DNA from 2 places in the Streptomyces sp. NBC_00726 genome. Region 1 is predicted to be linked to the other one. Evidence: predicted binding sites of a transcription regulator. Region 1 holds the regulator's gene; the other holds the start of a gene.
What was found. Region 1 encodes HrcA, which represses chaperone genes, less so after heat shock. Its sites were predicted from a motif close to TTNGCACTCNGNNNNNCNGAGTGCNAA; they were not measured.

Region 1 (3,402 bases):
GGGTGCCGTTGTCGACACCGGCGGGGATCTTCACGGTCAGCGTGCGCCGCGAGCGGATGCGGCCGTCGCCGGCGCACTCCGGGCACGGGGTCGGCACGACCGTGCCGAAGCCCTGGCACTGCGGGCAGGGCCGCGAGGTCATGACCTGGCCGAGGAAGGACCGGGTGACCTGGGAGACCTCACCGCGGCCGCGGCACATGTCGCAGGTCTGCGCCGAGGTGCCCGGGGCCGCGCCCTCGCCGCTGCACGTGGTGCAGACGACGGCGGTGTCGACCTGGATGTCCTTGGTGGTGCCGAAGGCCGCCTCGGCGAGGTCGATCTCCAGCCGGATCATGGCGTCCTGGCCGCGCCGGGTGCGCGAGCGGGGCCCGCGCTGCGACGACGTACCGAAGAACGCGTCCATGATGTCGGAGAAGTTTCCGAAGCCGCCCTGGCCGAAGCCGCCCGCGCCGGCGCCGCCGGACTGCGAGAGCGGGTCTCCGCCGAGGTCGTAGACCTGCTTCTTCTGCGCGTCCGACAGGACCTCGTAAGCGGCGTTGATCTCCTTGAACCGCTCCTGGGTCTTCGGATCGGGGTTGACGTCCGGGTGCAGCTCGCGGGCGAGCCTCCGGAATGCCTTCTTGATCTCGTCCTGGGAAGCGTCGCGGCGCACGCCGAGTACGGCGTAGTAGTCCGTGGCCACTTACGACTCCGCCAGGATCTGTCCGACGTAACGTGCCACTGCGCGTACCGCTCCCATCGTTCCGGGGTAGTCCATGCGGGTCGGTCCGACCACGCCGAGTTTGGCGACTGCCTCGTCGCCCGAACCGTAGCCGACCGCGACGACGGACGTGGAGTTGAGGCCCTCGTGGGCGTTCTCGTGCCCGATGCGTACGGTCATGCCCGAGTCCTTGGCCTCGCCGAGCAGCTTCAGCAGCACGACCTGTTCCTCCAGTGCTTCGAGCACCGGCCGGATCATCACAGGGAAGTCGTGTCCGAAGCGGGTGAGGTTGGAGGTGCCGCCGATCATCAGCCGCTCCTCCGTCTCCTCGACGAGGGTTTCGAGCAGGATCGAGAGGACGGTGGACACGGTTCCCCGGTCCTCGTTCTCGAAGGATTCCGGCAGGTCCTGCACCAGCTGCGGGACATCGGCGAACCGGCGCCCCACCACCCGGCTGTTGAGCCGGGCCCGCAGATCGGCGAGCGAGGTCTCGCCGAACGGCGCCGGGCAGTCCACCAGCCGCTGTTCGACCCGTCCGGTGTCCGTGATCAGCACGAGCATCAGCCGGGCCGGGGCCAGGGACAGCAGCTCCACATGCCGCACCGTCGAACGGGTCAGCGAGGGGTACTGCACGACGGCGACCTGCCGGGTCAGCTGCGCGAGCAGCCGTACGGTGCGGCCCACGACGTCGTCCAGGTCGACCGCGCCGTCGAGGAAGTTCTGGATGGCGCGGCGCTCGGGCGAGGAGAGGGGCTTGACGCCCGCCAGCTTGTCCACGAAGAGCCGGTAGCCCTTGTCCGTCGGGATGCGCCCGGCGCTGGTGTGGGGCTGGGCGATGAAGCCCTCCTCCTCCAGCACCGCCATGTCGTTGCGGACCGTCGCCGGGGAGACCCCCAGCCTGTGCCGCTCCGTGAGCGCCTTGGAGCCGACGGGCTCCTCGGTCCCGACGTAGTCCTGGACGATCGCGCGCAGCACTTCGAGTCTGCGTTCGCTGAGCATCGCGCACACCTCCAGCTGTCCACGTCGGTGTTCCCGGGCCGTTCCCGGGATTCCTCCTGGCACTCGGTGCGTACGAGTGCCAGCGATCCCCGGCCAGTGTACGGCGACGGGGTGGTGCCCTAGCAAGGGCGACCGGCCACGCTACCGCGCGACCGCGCAGGTCGCTGCGGATAGCGTCGCCGTATGGATGCCTGTTGGGAAGAGTTCGGATGGGAGCGGCTGGGTCACGGAACGGGCCGGCGGCGCCTTCCGGTCTGGGACGCGACGGCTCTGCTGGTGGCCGGTCCGGACGGGGCGCTGCTCTGTGACACCGGTTCGTCACTGCGCGAGGGCGCGGAACTGCGCACCCAGGCGGAGGCGCTGCTCGGCCGGAGGGTGACGCACATCGCACTCAGCCACCCCCACTTCGACCATGTGCTGGGCACGGCCGCGTTCGCCGGTGCACGGGTGTACGGCTCCGAGGGCACGGCGGAGCTGCTGCGGCGCGGGGCCGGCGAGCTGTACGCGGACGCGGTGGCCCAGGGTCTGCCCGAGGCGGACGCGGCCGGGTCCGTCGATGTGCTGGTGGCCCCGCGCCACGAGGTGCGCGGGGAGCTGACGGTGGACCTGGGCGGTAGCCGGGAGGCGGTCCTGGTGAACGTGGGCGCGGCGCACAGCGGCCACGATCTGGCGGTGCTGGTGCCGGGCTCCCCCGCGCTGGTGTTCTGCGGCGACCTGGTCGAGGAGTCCGGCGAGCCCCAGGCCGGCCCGGACGCCAGTCCGGCGCGCTGGCCGGCCGCGCTGGACCGGCTGCTGGAGCTGGGCGGGGAGGACGCGCTGTACGTGCCGGGGCACGGGGCGGTGGTGGACGCGGCGTTCGTCCGGGCCCAGCGGGCGGCGCTGGCGGGCCGGTTCGGCGTGTCGTAGGTCTTCCCCGCTTATCGTCGTGCGATGCGCAGCTACCAGCCCGATCTGACCCCGCCGTGGAAGAAGTCCGCCCCCGCCCCGGAGGTGCCCGCCGAGACCGATCTGGTCGTGGAGGAGGCGGTCACCGGTTTCTGCGGCGCGGTCATCCGGTGCGAGAAGACCGCCGAGGGGCCGACGGTGACCCTGGAGGACCGGTTCGGCAAGCACCGGGTCTTCCCGCTGGCGCCGCGCGGCTTCCTCCTCGACGGCCGGGTCGTCACGCTGGTGCGCCCGTCGGCCGGGGGCCCGGTGCGGCCCGCGCGTACGGCCTCCGGTTCGGTGGCGGTGCCCGGGGCGCGGGCGCGGGTGGCGCGGGCCGGGCGGATCTATGTGGAGGGGCGGCACGACGCGGAGCTGGTCGAGCGGGTCTGGGGCGACGACCTGCGCGTCGAGGGCGTGGTCGTGGAGTATCTGGAGGGCGTCGACGACCTGCCGGCGATCGTGCGGGAGTTCGCGCCCGCGCCGGACGCCCGGCTCGGGGTGCTGGTCGACCATCTGGTGCCCGGTTCCAAGGAGTCCCGGATCGCGGCCCAGGTGTCGGGCAGCGATGTGCTGGTGGCCGGGCATCCGTACATCGACGTGTGGGAGGCCGTGAAGCCGGCGTCGGTGGGGATCGCGGCGTGGCCGGTGGTGCCGCGCGGGCAGGACTGGAAGACGGGGGTGTGCCGGGCGCTGGGCTGGCCGGAGAACACCGGAGCTGCCTGGCAGCGCATCCTGTCCTCGGTCCGCTCCTACCGGGACCTTCAGCCCGAACTCCT
Region 2 (3,402 bases), 2.3 Mb from region 1:
GGTCGCGGAGATGGCGTCCTCCAGACGGTGCTTCTTCTCCTTGAGCTCGACCTCGGTGGCGGCACCGACGCGGATCACGCAGACCCCGCCGGCCAGCTTCGCCAGGCGCTCCTGGAGCTTCTCGCGGTCCCAGTCGGAGTCCGTGGCGTCGATCTCGGCCTTGATCTGGTTGACGCGGCCGGCGACCTCGTCGGACTTGCCGCCACCGTCGACGATGGTGGTGTCGTCCTTGGTGACGGTCACGCGGCGGGCGGTGCCCAGCACGTCCAGACCGGCCTGGTCGAGCTTGAGGCCGACCTCCTCGGCGATGACGGTCGCACCGGTGAGGGTGGCGATGTCGCCGAGCATGGCCTTGCGGCGGTCGCCGAAGCCGGGCGCCTTGACGGCGACGGCGTTGAACGTGCCGCGGATCTTGTTGACGACCAGGGTCGACAGGGCCTCGCCCTCGACGTCCTCGGCGATGATCAGGAGCGGCTTGGAGCCACCGGCCTGGATGACCTTCTCCAGGAGCGGCAGCAGCTCCTGGATCGAGCCGATCTTGCCCTGGTGGATCAGGATGTACGGGTCGTCCAGGACGGCCTCCATACGCTCCTGGTCGGTCACCATGTACGGGGACAGGTAGCCCTTGTCGAAGGCCATGCCCTCGGTGAAGTCGAGGTCCAGACCGAAGGTGTTGGACTCCTCGACGGTGATGACACCGTCCTTGCCGACCTTGTCCATCGCGTCCGCGATGAGCTCGCCGACCTGCGGGTCCTGCGCGGAGAGCGCGGCGACGGCGGCGATGTCGGACTTGTCGTCGATCGGGCGGGCGGTCGCGAGGAGCTCCTCGGACACGGCCTTGACCGCGGCGTCGATGCCCTTCTTCAGGGCGGCCGGGGAGGCGCCGGCGGCGACGTTGCGCAGACCCTCGCGGACGAGCGCCTGGGCCAGGACGGTGGCGGTGGTGGTGCCGTCACCCGCGACGTCGTTGGTCTTGGTGGCCACCTCCTTCACCAGCTGGGCACCGAGGTTCTCGTACGGGTCGTCCAGCTCGACCTCGCGCGCGATGGTGACACCGTCGTTGGTGATGGTGGGGGCGCCGAACTTCTTGTCGATGACGACGTTGCGGCCCTTGGGGCCGATCGTCACCTTGACCGTGTCGGCAAGCTTGTTGACGCCGCGCTCAAGGGCGCGACGGGCGTCCTCGTCGAACTTCAGGATCTTCGCCATGGAGCTGAACTGTTCCTCTCAAAAACAAGAACTGCGCCCCTGCCGCCCGGCTAGTTATGTCGCAGGGGGCCAGGGGCGCAGAACAGAAGCAAACGTGGGTGAATTACTTCTCGATGATCGCGAGGACGTCGCGCGCCGAGAGGACGAGGTACTCCTCGCCGTTGTACTTCACCTCGGTGCCGCCGTACTTGCTGTACAGCACGACATCGCCGGTCTTGACGTCGAGCGGCAGACGCTCGCCGTTCTCGAAGCGGCCCGGGCCCACGGCCAGGACGACGCCCTCCTGGGGCTTCTCCTTCGCGGTGTCCGGAATAACCAGGCCGGAGGCCGTGGTCTGCTCGGCGTCGAGCGGCTGGACCACAATGCGGTCCTCAAGCGGCTTGATCGCAACCTTGGAGCTGGCGGTCGACACGATCCGGTCTCCCCCTTCGGAGATCTCACGGGGTTTAACAGTCTTTGGGGTGGCGACCAGGTGGGCCCGTCGTCGCGGGTGCCGGACCTGCCGGTCGCACAGAAGTGCTGGCACTCTCCGATGGGGAGTGCCAGCACTGAGACTATGGCCGCGATTAGCACTCGGTCAAGCGGAGTGCCAATTCACGCCCCTCGTGGCGTACGCGGGGGCCGCCCGCGCCCGTGCCGCCTCCTATACGTAGTCCTCCAGGCGGGCCACGGCGTAGCCCTTGTCCGTGATGACCTTCATGACGGACCGGACCAGGTCGGGCATGCTCCCCTTCCAGTCCGCCTTGCCGCGGAAGTGGGTGAGGATGATGTCACCGGGGTGCAGGTCCTGGTCCTCCTCGCGCCACTCCATGTGGTCGGGGAACGCCTCCGCCTCCCAGAGCGGCACGGCGGTGATGCCGCAGGACTTGGCGATCTTCAGCGTGTCGGTGTTGTAGTTGCCGTACGGCGGCCGGAAGAGCCGGGGCCGCTTGCCGAACTGCTTCTCCAGGATGTCCTGCTGGCCGCAGATCTCGCGCTTCTGCTCGTCGTGCGAGAGGCCCGGCAGATAGCGGTGGTTGAGGGTGTGGTTGCCGATCACGGTGCCCCGGGACTGGGCGTCCGCGAAGTACGTGTAGTCGTCGCGCACCAGGTAGTCGGTGAGGAAGGCGCTGTACGGGATGTTCAGCTCCGACATCATCTTCAGCAGCTCGGGGTCCTTGTCGTCCCCGTCGTCCATGGTCAGGAAGACGACCTTGTCCTTGGTGGGGACCCGGGTGAAGACCGGCGGCAGCGAGTCGTTCTGGCCGGAGACCTCGAAGCCCTTGCGGGTCGTGATGTGCGGCTTCTTCGCGGGCGGTACGGGCGCCGCGAGCGGCGTGGCCGCCAGGCCCCACTTCTTGGCGGCGACCGCGCGGGCCGCCTGGGCCAGCTTCGCCCGCTCCGCCTGCGCCGCGCGGGTGCCGAGCGCCCCGGCCGCCGCCGGTTCCGCCTGCGGGCCCGCCTGGCCGGCCTGGGCCTTCGCGCTCCGGGCCGCGGCGCCCGAGTCGTCCCCGGCCGCGCAGCCGGACGCGGCGGCGGCGACCAGGAGCGCGGCGAGGACCGCGTAACCCGGCCTGCGCCGCAGGCGGCCCCGTACCCGCTGCCGCCCGCCCGTCACCGCACCCGTTTCACGCCCATTCATGGCCAATTTGTCCTTTTGTCGTACTGGCTGCATGGCGCCGGATACTGCCAGTACGCGACGGGGCATCGGCTCCGACACCGCCGCCGGGCGCGCGCGGTCCCCCGGGTGGCTCACACGGGGGCGGCCGAACGCGTCACGCGAGGTCGGTGAGGTCGTCCGCGTACACCTGCGAGAGCGGCTGAGGGCCTACGTACTGCTGGCAGTTGCACTGGCCGGACTCGAAGCGGACGGGCTTCTTCTGCTCGTCCCAGGCGGTCGGCAGCTCGACCCGCTCATGGCACTTGCCCTGCTTGTCGTGCTTGGCGAGGTGGTGCGTGCAGCCGCAGACGGGCTCGGGCGGCCGGTTCGCCGCCTCGACCGCGAGCCGTTCCTGCCGGCCGGCCTCCAGCAGCTCAAGCCTTCGGGTGTGCCGGTTGCGCAGCGCCGTACGGACGTTGTCGGCCAGCCAGCCGAAGCCGCCGGTCCAGAAGATGATGAGCACCCACCAGTACCACGCCATGAAAAGCCCTCCCCTGTGTCGGCGCGCCACCACGGCCACGCGTGTACACGCCAAGGGTAGGACGCCGGGCTCA

Region 2: a site for HrcA is predicted at 1,776-1,802, ahead of groES (co-chaperone GroES). Genes of this name have one in related genera too.

Annotation. Positions count from the first base shown of each region.
Region 1 covers NZ_CP108983.1:1,815,007-1,818,408, forward strand. Annotated here, with positions in the region: gene dnaJ (molecular chaperone DnaJ) at 1-682, opposite strand, end outside; gene hrcA (heat-inducible transcriptional repressor HrcA) at 683-1,699, opposite strand; gene OG338_RS08155 (MBL fold metallo-hydrolase) at 1,883-2,605, shown strand; gene OG338_RS08160 (DUF3097 domain-containing protein) at 2,630-3,402, shown strand, end outside.
Region 2 covers NZ_CP108983.1:4,110,596-4,113,997, reverse strand. Annotated here, with positions in the region: gene groL (chaperonin GroEL) at 1-1,209, opposite strand, end outside; gene groES (co-chaperone GroES) at 1,313-1,621, opposite strand; gene OG338_RS18540 (polysaccharide deacetylase family protein) at 1,853-2,830, opposite strand; gene OG338_RS18535 (hypothetical protein) at 2,964-3,329, opposite strand; gene OG338_RS18530 (hypothetical protein) at 3,400-3,402, opposite strand, start outside.